DNA from 3 places in the Bacillus sp. NEB1478 genome. Region 3 is predicted to be linked to each of the others. Evidence: riboswitches for the same ligand, from Rfam matches in the RefSeq annotation. Region 3 holds a riboswitch; each other region holds the start of a gene.

Region 1 (4,471 bases), 630 kb from region 3:
GTTAAAAGGTCGATCGCAACCAGATAAGCGAGTTGATCAGGTGATAGTTTTAACGCACCTCCTACGATCAGAGGAACGATAACCGCGCCAGCATACATAGCTAAAACATGCTGTATGCCTAGAGAGAAAGTTTTTGTCTTTTTCATTACGACTTTACCTCACTTTCTTCTTTCAAGAATGTGATGCCATTTGGATTCATTTCTCGTATTCTAGCGATGGATTCTACACGGTGCCCTTGATCTTCAAGCTTTTGACGACCCGCTTGAAATGATTTTTCGATGACGATTCCAAAGCCGCAAACATGGGCTTCTGCTTTTTGTACAAGCTGTGCGAGCCCTAAAGCGGCTTCCCCGTGAGCTAAAAAGTCATCGATAATGAGAATGCGTTCTCCTGGATTCAGCCATTTCGTAGATACCGAGATTTCATTTTGTTCTTGTTTCGTATAGGAATAAACGCTTGCTGTAATTAAACCTTCATTAAGTGTAAGGGACTTTCTCTTTCTTGCAAACAATACAGGTACATCCAGGTCTAACCCTGCAAAAACAGCCGGTGCAATACCAGAAGATTCAATTGTTAAAATTTTATCGATATCGTCATTCTTAAACCGATCAGCAAATTCACTGCCTATTTCTTTCATGAATCTTGGATCAATCTGATGATTTAAAAAGGAATCTACTTTCAGCACAGTTGAAGATAATACAATTCCTTCTTCACATATTTTCTTTTCTAAAAAATTCATTGGGCTCACCTCTTATTAAATTTAAGAACTAAAAAACCGGAGGCAGCTTCTCTCTTAAGAGTGAAGCAATCCTCCGGTTAGCATAAACGGAATGAAAAATACCCCAATACACCCTTATGTATTGGGTGATCAGAAATAAATTTGCGTCACTCGTAGTCAAACCCTTAACGGGGGCTTGGTAGAAACTTGCAGGCCATATCCCTGCGATTATACGAGCTTATGAAGTTATGTCACATTATACTGTATAAGGAAAAAAAAGAAAACCTCGAATTGATGAGGTTTTCTTCCGGTAAATTATTTAGCTGTAAAACGATTAAATATTGGATAAACAATAAATCCGAATAAAAATAGCCCAATTCCTAAAGAGAACGTTTTAATATCAGCTGTTCCTGAAATGATGACCCATACCGAGTAAATCATAGCGAACATGGCGATTAGACCATCTCTTACTCTTGATCCTTGCATGAGGTCGTATGTTTCTCCTTTTAAAACAAGTTTTAAGAAGAATATAGCTGAAATTAAATACGGAATAAGATACGCCAGTGTAGCTGAAGTCGTTAAAAACATATAAGCTTCACTGATCGTTCCTGAAATGGTGGAAAAAATAAAGATCTGTGACATGATATTTGTAACGGACAAGGCATTTACAGGGCTGCCGTTCTTATTCGCCTTTCCGAAGAAAGCTGGGAAAACACCTGACTTAGCTGCTTGATAAGGTACTTCTGAACTTAACAATATCCATCCGATTGTAGAGCCAAATAGCGAGATGACAGCCAGCAGTCCCATTAGTGATGCACCTGTATCTCCAATTAAAGCTGATAATACATCAACAAACGGTTTGTCTGATGTCATAAGAACTTCTCTTGGAAGTACATTCATCGTTAAAATCGTTGTGATCATATAAATACTTAGTGCAATTATAAGTCCTACGATCGTTGCTTTCTTAACATCTCTTTGTGAAGCAGCTCTTCCTGATAAAACTACAGCCGATTCAATTCCAACGAATGCCCAAAGTGTGGCGATAGCACCCATCTTAATCTGGCTGCCTAATCCATGAGAAACACCTTGGTCATCCACTACTGCAAAGTAACCATTTGCAAGCAATGTTGATTCAATGGCAAAAAGTGCTGCTGCAATAAAGAGCATAAATCCTATTACTTTTGAAGCAGTGGCAATAAAATTAAGTTTACCAGCAACATTCATGCTTTTTACAAGAATGAAATGAGTAAACCAAAGCAATGCCGTACAAACAATAAAAGTAACTAGTTTACCGAGTTCAATCGGCTGCGATAAAACAGTTGCTACAATTTTGTTGCTCTTCATGATCGGAAAAAATGTAGATAAATACCCTGCAAAGCTTGTAATGATGGCTACGTTGCTTATCCAGTTGGCTACCCAATAACCCCATACCATACTGAATCCCGCTACATTCCCTGCTTTAGGATTCGTGAACAGTGCTCTGGCATAACTTTGAGGTCCTGCTGTTAAATCAGGGCGTCTTATTGACAAAGATCCAAAGACTAGTGCAATCATTAATACACCAAAGCCTGTAACTAACCAAGCTGCTGTAACCCCTAAAGGACTGGCTGTTTGGGCTAATGTACTTGGAAGCATAAATATCCCTGAACCAACCATATTTCCAACGACAAAAGCCGTTAATAACCAAAAACTCCACTTTGTGTTCTTCATGCTGTAAAATCTCCCCCTAAAAATAAAAAAACACACATAGAAAGACCATGCGTGGTTATAGATAGTCCCTCACTAATCCCTGATAGCTCAACGCAGGATATTCCTGCGACAGTTCTGCACTTATTCAATGCAGCCCCAATGTTCCATTAAAGTGGAAAATGAAACATTTCGGCACTAATTCCTTTCAGACTGTTATCACTGGCACCACTTGCCTCAAACAGCTTACTGATAATTAGCGCAACCTCTACCTCACCGAGATTAATGTGAGGATTTATATTAAATTTTCACAACGATAAGTAGAATAACAAATAAATCATATATGAGTCAATGGTATTATTTACTTTTTTGTTTTACCGTATTGAATACTCTTTTACCAATCAACGCATATCCTTTTTTATTTGGATGAAGTTTATCTGAAAAATATTTTTGTTTATCCCTTTGGATAAAGATATCATCCGTTCTAATGTAAGCTGTGTTTTTATGAGATTTTGTTACTTGAATGGTAGATTGATTCCAATCGTTTACCGTTTTGTTTATCGTGTCCATATCAGCCCACTTAACCTTTGGATTGTAGATTCCCAATATATAAATCGTTTTAGGATTTTCTTGATTCTGTAAGATATTTAGTATGTTGTTTAGGTTTTTCATATAAACTTGCTGATTAACTCTTAATTCTTTTTCATTAAAATTCGTCAAATGGTTCGTAGTTTCCAAAAAATCATTTGTACCAATATTAACAAAAATAATATCAGAACTTTTTGCAGAACTTCTAATCTGTTCATTATTTAACTTTTGGAGTAAGTCGGTACTTGTCGCATTTGGAACACCATAATCTTTTACTACCATCGTTTTATTTGTAGATGATTCATATCTATATTTTACATCTCCTATGTAACCATGATCCTCTTCATCTCCTAGTCCATACGCCAATGAGTCTCCAAGCGCCGCTACTTCAACATCTTTTTCGTTCATCGATTTGATTTTTGACCAGCCGATGTCTACTACTGTTGCAAATGCTGACGGAATGTTGAGTGTTTTAGCAAAAGCAAAAACACCTAATAATACGATACATAGACAAACAAGTATGACCACAAGGCCCTTTTTCATTGCTGCATCTCCTGCTTTCTAGTTGTTTATTCTAAGTTTGTATACATTGAATACGATTTAAACGTTCCAACATTATTTTGTACACATTCCTTTTTTATAAGATTTTTAAACAAATACAGCAAAGAAAAGCAGGCTGACGCCAAGTCCTATCCGTCATCATTAGCTGCTCTTATACTTAAAACCTTTATTTGTCACTACGTCGTGATTCATCCGAAAAAAGCAGCTGGAATATCACCAGCTGCTTTGCTTTATTACATATTACTTTGTCAATTCCTGTGAAACTAGATTAGCTACGAGAATATATCTTTTTGGTGATGCACCAATAAAATTAAATGGATAGCAGGTTGAAACGGTTAATGTAGCACGTGGTTTAGGAACAATTACCGTTCGATCATCCTTATCCACGATTCGGACAGTTCTAACTTTATAAGTAAATTTCCCTGCACTAGTCTCAACGACTAATAAATCTCCCTTGCCGACTTCTCCTAACTTTCTAAAAACGGTATCTCGATGGCCAGATAAAACAGAGTTGTCATTTTCTCCTGGCAAAACACTTCCTGAAAAATGACCTACCCCTTTTTCCAGTTCCTCTTCATCTGTACCGTGAAAAATAGGCAGTTTTGCTTCTAATTTTGGTATGAAAAGATTTCCGATGTTTTCCCCTTGTTTCGGACGTGCTTCATACAATGGATTATTAACATTTTTTGAAACCGATTTATGATCCGTTTCTTCAGATGCTTTTTCCTTATTTCCTGCATAAGCTTCACTTGTTTTAAAAAGTAAATAGCCTTTAATAAATTTATAAGCATTCGTACTGGTAAACCATACACCAGACAGAATTAGTAAAACAGAAAGTGAAAGAAGAATAACCTGCTTTTTGCTTCTTTTATTATCTGTATGCTTCATTCATTTAAATTCCTTTAACACGAAAGCGTC
Region 2 (4,471 bases), 460 kb from region 3:
TGGGAGTGCTAACGTGGATATAATCTGATTTTTCGTAGTTATATACTAAAACACTGCTTCAAATGGTATAAAAAATGAGTTAAATATGAACTTAGAGAATGTGTGTTTAAGTATTCGTTAAAATACAATAGATAAAATAATTTTAGAATTAAAAAGAAGGCGCAAACGTGTATAATACACGTTTGCGCCTTCTTCTTTTTATTTTATTCTTCCCAGACTTTAACTTCTTTCATTACGTCGCCTTGCTTAATACGTAAAACAGTTTCCATACCTTCTGTTACTTGTCCAAAAACAGTGTGAACACCATTCAAGTGCGGCTGCGGCTCGTGCACGATAAAGAATTGGCTCCCACCAGTATCACGGCCAGCGTGAGCCATTGATAGAGAACCCGCTACGTGTTTGTGAGGATTTCCTTCTGTTTCACATGGAATAGAATATCCTGGACCGCCTGCACCAGTACCCGTTGGATCTCCGCCTTGTGCTACAAATCCAGGGATAACACGGTGGAAAGTTACACCATTATAGAAACCTTCGTTAGCAAGCTTTTCAAAGTTTTCTACTGTTCCTGGTGCTTCTTCATGATAAAGATCGAACAAGATTTTTTCGCCATTTTCAAATTCAATTGAACCTTTTTTCATCGTTAACTACCTCCTAAACTTCATTACAAATACCATTGTACGGTGAAAAGGCATGTCCGTAAACTAATTTACACAAAAACCTTCGTTTTTAAAGGCAGGTCTTGTCTGATAAGGTCCTCGTATGTCTCACGTTTTACTACTAGCTGTTCTTCTCCATCTTCAACAAAAACTACAGCAGGACGCTGTATGCGGTTATAATTGTTAGCCATACTGTATCCATATGCACCCGTACAAGTAACAGCTAAATAATCAGAGTCATTCACTTTCGGAAGTGCCAAATCCCAGATCAGCATATCTCCGCTCTCACAGCATTTACCTGCAATAGAAACGATATTCGTAAGTTTTTCATTCATTTTGTTTGCTGCATAAGCATCATATTTCGCCTGATAAAGTGCTGGACGAATGTTGTCCGTCATTCCGCCATCAACAGAAACATAATGGCGAACACCTTCAATCTCTTTTTGAGAACCAATAGAGTAGATCGTTGTACCAGCATCTCCTACAAGCGACCTTCCTGGTTCAATCCATATTTCAGGCATTTTTTTCTTTTTAAACTTGCTCATTTGATTTGTAACTTCTTCAATCATCGACATAACATATTGTTCTGGTTTAAGGGGTGTATCTTCAGAAGTATATTGAATTCCAAATCCACCGCCAAGATTCACTACTTTTGGAAAATAATCATAAGCATTTTCCCAAGTCTTAAAATGACTGAACAGTTTTTCAATTGCCAAAGTAAATCCTTCAGTTTCAAAAATCTGTGATCCAATGTGGCAATGAATCCCCAAAACGTTTAAATAATCACTATTCATTACTACTTCCTGTAAAGCTTTGTCTGCCTGACCGTTTCCTAAATCAAAGCCAAATTTTGAATCTTCTTGGCCAGTAATAATATAGTCGTGTGTATGTGCTTCAATGCCAGGTGTTAAACGAAGCAGTATATTCACTTTATGATCTAGCTTTTTACATAACATTTTTAATAGTTGGATTTCATGAAAGTTATCCACCACAATACACCCAATATTAGATTTAAGAGCAAATTCCAGTTCATCAGGACTTTTGTTATTGCCATGGAAGTGGATTCTTTCTGCAGGAAATCCAGCTTTGAGTGCGGTGTAAAGCTCTCCACCTGAAACTACATCCAGACTTAATCCTTCTTGCTCCATCAACTGAAAAATAGCAATTGATGAAAATGCTTTGCTCGCATAAGCAACCTGATAACCGATACCTTTTTCCTCAAAAGCTTTTTTGAAGCCTCTTGCTCTGTTTCTTATAAGTGCAACATCATAAAGATAAAGTGGAGTTCCGTATTTTTTAGCCAGTTCAACGGTATCTGCTCCTCCGATCCAAAGATGTTCATTTTCTCCTACCTGTGCTGTACCATGTAAATTCATGACTCTTTCCCCTCTCCATTTTGCTGGAGACTTCAATCCCGACAATACAAAAAGACAGCCGCAATTAAGGCAGGCTGTCATTAACCGTACCCTCAGTCGGAATAGCTCTCCACTACAATTGTAGTGACAGTCCATTGCTTGTTCAGCAATGACCCAGCATAAAAAGAAATGGATCTCTTTTTACACTTCGGCAAATTGACCTTTCGTCATATTTCATCGTCTTCCATAAACTCCATATGCTACTTATTCGTTTTGCGCCTCTACCTCATATGAGGCATAATATTGAATTAGTTATGAATTTTATCACATATTTTTATTCTCGGCAACCAGCCATCTAATTTGTTGGCTGTTTTTTCTGATCTTGAGGATGTAAAATACTGGGTCTGCTTTTGGATAATGGAACAGCTACTCGAATAACAATCTGCAAGAAAGCTTTCGGATTAAATGGAATGAACGGCCAAAGATAAGGAGTATTTAAATTTTTTATTGTACCTAAGTACAATATGAAAACCGTAATTCCTATCATATATCCCGGAACATTAAATAAGACGACAAGTAAGATTAACCCAAGTCTAATTACTTTATTAGCAACACTCAGTTCATAACTTGGCGTAGAGAAAGAACCTATTGCAGCTATCGAAACGTATAATATGACTTCCGGGACAAACAAACCTACGTCAATCGCAATCTGTCCGATCAAAACTGCTGCGATTAATCCCATAGCTGTTGAAAGGGCACTAGGTGTATGAATAGCTGCAGTTCTTAATATATCAATTCCTATTTCTGCAAAGATAATTTGCACGAATAATGGAATATTTGTTTTTTTATTTGGACCGATAAAATCAATAAAATCAGGCAGTAATCCTTTATGCATGGAAAACAATAACCACATCGGTACTAAAAAAATCGACATAATCATACCGCTGAAGCGGATCCATCTTAAAAATGCACCTATAAATGGTGTCTGCCTGTATTCTTCAGCATGCTGCACATGATGGAAAAGGGTAGTAGGTGCGATAATGACGCTTGGAGAAGTATCAGTGATAATCAGCACATGGCCTTCCATTAGATGCTGTGCGGCAACATCCGGTCTTTCTGTATATCGGACAAGCGGAAAGGGGTTCCAGCCTTGTTTAACAATAAATTCTTCAATCGTTTTATCCGCCATCGGAATACCGTCTATCTCAATACCGTTTAATTCTTTTTTAATCGTTTCCACTAGACCCGGATCAGCAACATCCTGAATATAAGAGATACATACATCTGTCTTTGATCGTTCACCAACCTGTAAAATTTCATGTCGAAGCCTCTCGTCACGAATTCTTCTTCTAGTTAAAGCCGTATTGATGATAATATTTTCAGTATAGCCGTCACGAGAACCACGTACCACTTTTTCGATATCGGGCTCTTCAGGTGACCTCCCAGGATAACTTCTGACATCGATAATGAATGCTTCTTCTTCACCATCTACAAAAATAACAATCAATCCAGACAGCATTCTGTCAACCGCTTCATCAAGTGATTTTGTGAGTTCCACTTGCTGATGAGCAAGATGATTATGTACAAGATCTTTTACTTTTGACGGAGAACGATGACCATGATCCATGTCCATGAGTTCCCTGTAGATCATGATAATAAATTCACTGTCACATAAACCGGTACAATAGTATAATTGCAGCTCTTTTTTTAAAACAAAGATCTTCCTTACACCAACATCAAAACTTACTCCGATACCTAGCCGTTCTTTTAAAAATTTCTCATTTTCATGTATGTCTTTACTAATTGGTGTTTTCTTTTTTGTGTTTGCCATGTCCTTTACTCCTTTCTAAGATTAGATTGATTGCTTTCATCGTAATAGGAGCTCCCTTTTCCACGGAATCATGACCTGCCATTTTCCCTATATCACCCATCCCAATTACAAACGGTAAATTTAATTCGTCTAATATATAAACCGTGTCACCATTTATTCTGCCAGTTTCCAAGTCAGGCAAGCCGCTTTTATCGATACCGAATTCGGTAAGTTCACCATAACGGTCTATAGAACAATGAACTTTAGTCCATTCTGCGAAATGTGTCTTAGAAGCAACCGCTACAGCTCCAATAACCTCAAAATCCGGCTGCCGGTGAATAATTCTCATCGCTTGTTCCCCTGGTCCCTCGCCTTTATATCCGCAGTCATCAAACATAACCAGCACGGGATCATTTGGTGTTTGCCGGATCATTTCAACAAGCTCTTGCCCAGACTTTCTTGTTGGATTACCCCAAGATTGAGAAATGCAGCGTCCTCCGATTTGTTTCGCCGCATGCTCAGCTACCCGAAGGGCATACAGATCTCCATCGGTAATAAAAATGACCCTTTTTTTCACCATTCTAAAATCACCCCTTTGGCTTAAAGATGACTGCTACAATAAAACCGAAAAGAATAGCAGATGAAATACC
Region 3 (4,471 bases):
TTACTTCATCAGAGATGGAAGCTCTTGTATTAGAGATGAACTTAATCAAAAAGCATGATCCTCGATATAACGTAATGCTTAAAGATGATAAGAGTTATCCTTATTTAAAAGTAACCTCTGAGAAGCAGCCCCGGTTACTATATACACGCAAAGTAAAAAAAGATGGCGGCAAATACTTTGGACCTTTTGTAAATGCCTATGCGGCTCAAGAAACAAAAAAGCTTCTTGATCGAATTTTTCCTCTTCGAAAATGTGATACGATGCCAAAAAGAGTTTGCTTATATTATCATATTGGTCAATGTTTAGGTCCATGTGTTTATGATATTACACCTGAACAAAACAAAGAGATGGTCAATGAGATCGTGAAATTTTTAAGCGGCGGTTACCAAGAAGTGAAGAATGAGCTATCTGAAAAAATGCTAGAGGCCTCAGAAGCACTGAATTTCGAACGGGCAAAAGAGCTTCGTGATCAAATCCGCCATATTGAAGCAGTGATGGAAAAACAAAAAATGATGACAGCAGACCTTGTGGACCGAGATGTTTTTGGATATCACTTTGATAAAGGATGGATGTGTGTTCAAGTATTTTTTATCCGTCAGGGCAAGGTGATTGCAAGAGATATTTCTGTTTTTCCTTTTTACGGAGAAGCGCATGAAGATTTACTTACATTTATCGGTCAGTTTTATTTGCAGAAGAATCATTTACTGCCTAGAGAAATCTTATTGCCGCAGCCTGTAGACGCTAATCTTATTCAGCAGCTTTTAAATGTAAGAGTTTTGCAGCCTAAAAAGGGACAGAAGAAGGAACTCGTTGAATTAGCAACTAAAAATGCAACGCTGGCACTTAATGAAAAGTTTGCATTAATTGAACACGACGAGGCTAGAACAGTTAAAGCAGTTGAAAATCTTGGAGAGAAAATGGGGATTGCTCCTCCATATCGAATAGAAGCTTTCGATAACTCGAATATTCACGGAACTGATCCTGTTTCAGCGATGGTTGTGTTTATTGACGGAAAACCATATAAAAAAGAATATCGAAAGTATAAAATTAAAACAGTCGAAGGTCCTGATGACTATGCATCTATGAAAGAAGTAGTCAGAAGGAGATATTCAAGACTTCTAAAAGAAGAAGGGGAACTTCCGAGTTTAATACTTATTGATGGTGGAAAAGGACAAATCGCCGCTGCTCAGGACGTATTGGAGAACGAATTGAATTTGTTCATACCGGTAGCGGGTCTATCAAAGGACGAAAAACACCGAACTTCACAGTTATGGTTGGGTGATCCGCCGCAAATGATTCATCTATCTAGAAATAGCCAGGAGTTTTATTTACTTCAGAGAATTCAAGATGAAGTACACCGATTTGCTATCACATTTCATAGAAAAGTACGATCGAAAAGTATGTTCGAATCTTCCTTAGATGGTATTGCGGGTATTGGTGATAAACGTAAAAAATTACTTCTTCGTCATTTTGGATCCTTTAAGAAAATGAAAGAGGCTACAGTTGAAGAAATCCAGGAAGCCGGAATTCCAAGGGCAGTTGCTGAAGAAATTTCCAAGACACTCCAGTCAAATGAGTAGTTGCAGGACTACGTTAACTTTGTTAAAATAAACCCAACTTTATAAATATGCCATGCTTCAATAGAAGTGATGGTAGAGGAGCAAAAACCAATAGTAGACCATCTGAAGAGAAGAAGCTCTTTTGAGGGTGGAGGAAAGGGGATTTTTGCCGAAGTGTAATTGGACTTCTTACCTTTTATGCTGGACCTGTATTGAATAAATACAGGGCTGTCACACAAGTCCCCCCAGGATTTGTGTGGAGAACTATCTCACTAGGGGAAACAAACTTGGCTTGCTACGGATACAGCAACAATAGGGTTTTTTCCTTATTGTTGCTTTTTTGTTTCTAATCTGGAGATAGAATTCACATCAGGAAAGGATTGGGAGAAAATGGGGAGAATCGTACAAAAGTTTGGCGGTACGAGTGTTGGGTCTGTTGAACGGATTCAAAATGTCGCTAAAAGAGTTATAAATGAAGTAGATAATGGGAATGAAGTGGTTGTCGTTGTATCGGCAATGGGAAAGACAACTGATGAACTTGTGAGACTAGCGGGAGAAATCAGTCCTAATCCATCAAAAAGAGAAATGGATATGCTCCTTACTACAGGTGAGCAGATTACAATTGCTTTGTTAACGATAGCCCTCCATCAGCAAGGGTATAAAGCACAGTCATTAACTGGCTGGCAAGCGGGTATACAGACGGAAAATACATTTTCAAATGCGAGAATTCTAGATATTGACTCTAAACGGATAGAGGACTTACTGAAAAGCGGACATATAGCTGTAGTTGCCGGTTTCCAAGGGGTTATCTCTGAAACGAATGATATTGCAACATTAGGCAGAGGCGGATCAGATACTACAGCTGTAGCTTTAGCTGCAGCACTAAAGGCTGATCGATGTGATATCTACACGGATGTTACAGGTGTATTCACAACAGATCCGCGTGTTGTAAAGACCGCGAGAAAAATCCCATCCATTTCTTATGATGAAATGCTGGAAATGGCTAACTTAGGAGCGGGAGTACTGCATCCGAGGGCAGTTGAATTTGCTAAAAATTATCAAATTGCGTTAGAAGTCAGATCCAGTATGAGTGATGAACGTGGAACATTAGTTGAGGAGGAATCATCTATGGAACAAAACTTAATGGTAAGAGGTTTGGCGTTTGAAGGAAATATAACGAAAATTACTGTTTCTAACATGCCGAATAATATTAACTCACTCTCTGATCTATTTACTATTTTAGCAAGTAATGGAATAAATGTTGATATCATCATTCAAAATGTAATGAATGAAGAAAAAACAAATATTTCTTTTTCGATTGAAACAAGCGTATTGTCAGAAACCCAAGAAGTATTGGCAGGGTTTCAGGATAAATTAGGTTTTGAATCAATTAGCTATGAGAGTGGTCTGGCAAAAGTATCTATCGTCGGTTCAGGTATGATTTCGAATCATGGAGTTGCCGCAAAAATGTTCAAGGCTTTATCAGATCAAAACATTTTGATAAAAATGGTCAGTACTTCAGAGATTAAAGTTTCTACAGTAGTGAAGCAGGATGACATGGTTAAATCTATTGAAACACTGCATGATATTTTTGAATTAGACGCACGTGTACCTGTTCAAAATTCGTGAGCTGAAAAATGAAAAGTTAGATCCGAAAAAGGCGTAAAATAATGCCTTTTAGGGTCTTTTTTTCTTGTTTCATTTATATTATCCTAGATTCGGACTTTATTACGCTTACCTATTTGCGATTTGCCTATGAATGATAGAGCAATCGCAGGGTAATCCAACGGAAATAGATTATAATTCAACGAGATTTGCCCATAATCCAACGAGTTTTATTCAAATACTCCCGAAATGACAAAAGTGAACAAAATTCGACAAATCCACAAAAATATCAAACCATGATAATAAAAAAAGAGGCATGACCGCAAAAGTTATTATACTTTTGGGTCAGCCCCTTATCAATCAATCGTATCCTTTTTATCCCACTGTACAGTGAAAGAAATTTTATTTCGTTTGATAGATTCTAAAGCTTCTGTCGTGCACTTTTTTTGCAGCTGAATTTGTTCAGCGAGGAAACCTGCTTCTAAACTAAAGGTTTGATTATGAAAATTCTGCAATCGCTGTTCAATGAGTGAAGAGTTTAAAGAAAAGACCATTTCGCTGCTTGATGCCTCGATCATTTCTAGTGTGCCCCATGCTGCTTCATTGAAAAAGGCGTGTACTTCTTCCATTGTATGTAAAGGATATTTTCTGGCTAGATGTCTGCCAGCCCAATATAGAATATTTCTTTCTTCCTTACCAAGAAGTTCAGGTAACAAATCGCTACGAAGTAATTCATAGGCAAATTGCGATACGGAAGCCTTTTCGACAGGTGCGGTTTCTTCGTTTGTTTTTTGCTTAAACATTCTGCATCCCTTCTTTCTATATTTTATTATAACGGGTATAGGGATCAAACTCTACAGCAACAATCGGAAATTGTCGAGAATGTTAGTTAGAAAAAACGTTGATGTACCAATAAAATATCCTGATTTACTTGTTAGCGTTTTCTTGACGGTGTCAAACGATGGGAGTAAAATGGACATGTTGCTAGTTGATTAAACGTATTGTTTTAAAATTCATCCTCTTAAAAGAGGAAACTAAAACGCTTACACGAGAGATGGAGAGAAACAACAGATTAGCAGCCAAAAGAGGCTAAATATGAAGGGGGCAAGAAAATGGCTGGCAATAAAGATTTTGTCAACAGAAGGATTCATTCACTATTAGGAGTTATTCCTATCGGGCTTTTTCTCGTTCAGCATCTAGTTGTAAACCACTTTGCAACAAGAGGTGCAGAGGATTTTAATGCCGCAGCACATTTTATGGAAAGTTTACCATTTCGAATTGTACTAGAAACGTTTGTTATTTACTTA

Evidence for each region. A riboswitch is a leader RNA that binds a small molecule or an ion and turns the genes downstream of it on or off. The one in region 3 is predicted to bind lysine.
Region 1: it holds a riboswitch for lysine, as region 3 does, so the genes downstream of both, RGB74_RS09305 (amino acid permease) here and RGB74_RS05985 (aspartate kinase) in region 3, are expected to answer to the same signal.
Region 2: it holds a riboswitch for lysine, as region 3 does, so the genes downstream of both, lysA (diaminopimelate decarboxylase) here and RGB74_RS05985 (aspartate kinase) in region 3, are expected to answer to the same signal.

Annotation. Positions count from the first base shown of each region.
Region 1 covers NZ_CP134049.1:1,881,439-1,885,909, forward strand. Annotated here, with positions in the region: gene RGB74_RS09295 (nucleobase:cation symporter-2 family protein) at 1-146, opposite strand, end outside; gene RGB74_RS09300 (xanthine phosphoribosyltransferase) at 146-739, opposite strand; purine riboswitch at 873-974, opposite strand; gene RGB74_RS09305 (amino acid permease) at 1,034-2,428, opposite strand; lysine riboswitch at 2,504-2,683, opposite strand; gene RGB74_RS09310 (GDSL-type esterase/lipase family protein) at 2,762-3,535, opposite strand; gene RGB74_RS09315 (class D sortase) at 3,794-4,441, opposite strand; gene RGB74_RS09320 (processed acidic surface protein) at 4,446-4,471, opposite strand, start outside.
Region 2 covers NZ_CP134049.1:1,708,071-1,712,541, reverse strand. Annotated here, with positions in the region: gene RGB74_RS08395 (peptidylprolyl isomerase) at 204-638, opposite strand; gene lysA (diaminopimelate decarboxylase) at 707-2,032, opposite strand; lysine riboswitch at 2,127-2,303, opposite strand; gene RGB74_RS08385 (spore germination protein) at 2,367-3,842, opposite strand; gene RGB74_RS08380 (stage V sporulation protein SpoVABEA) at 3,811-4,401, opposite strand; gene spoVAE (stage V sporulation protein AE) at 4,409-4,471, opposite strand, start outside.
Region 3 covers NZ_CP134049.1:1,250,162-1,254,632, forward strand. Annotated here, with positions in the region: gene uvrC (excinuclease ABC subunit UvrC) at 1-1,580, shown strand, start outside; lysine riboswitch at 1,646-1,834, shown strand; gene RGB74_RS05985 (aspartate kinase) at 1,950-3,188, shown strand; gene RGB74_RS05990 (YslB family protein) at 3,521-3,967, opposite strand; gene RGB74_RS05995 (succinate dehydrogenase cytochrome b558 subunit) at 4,277-4,471, shown strand, end outside.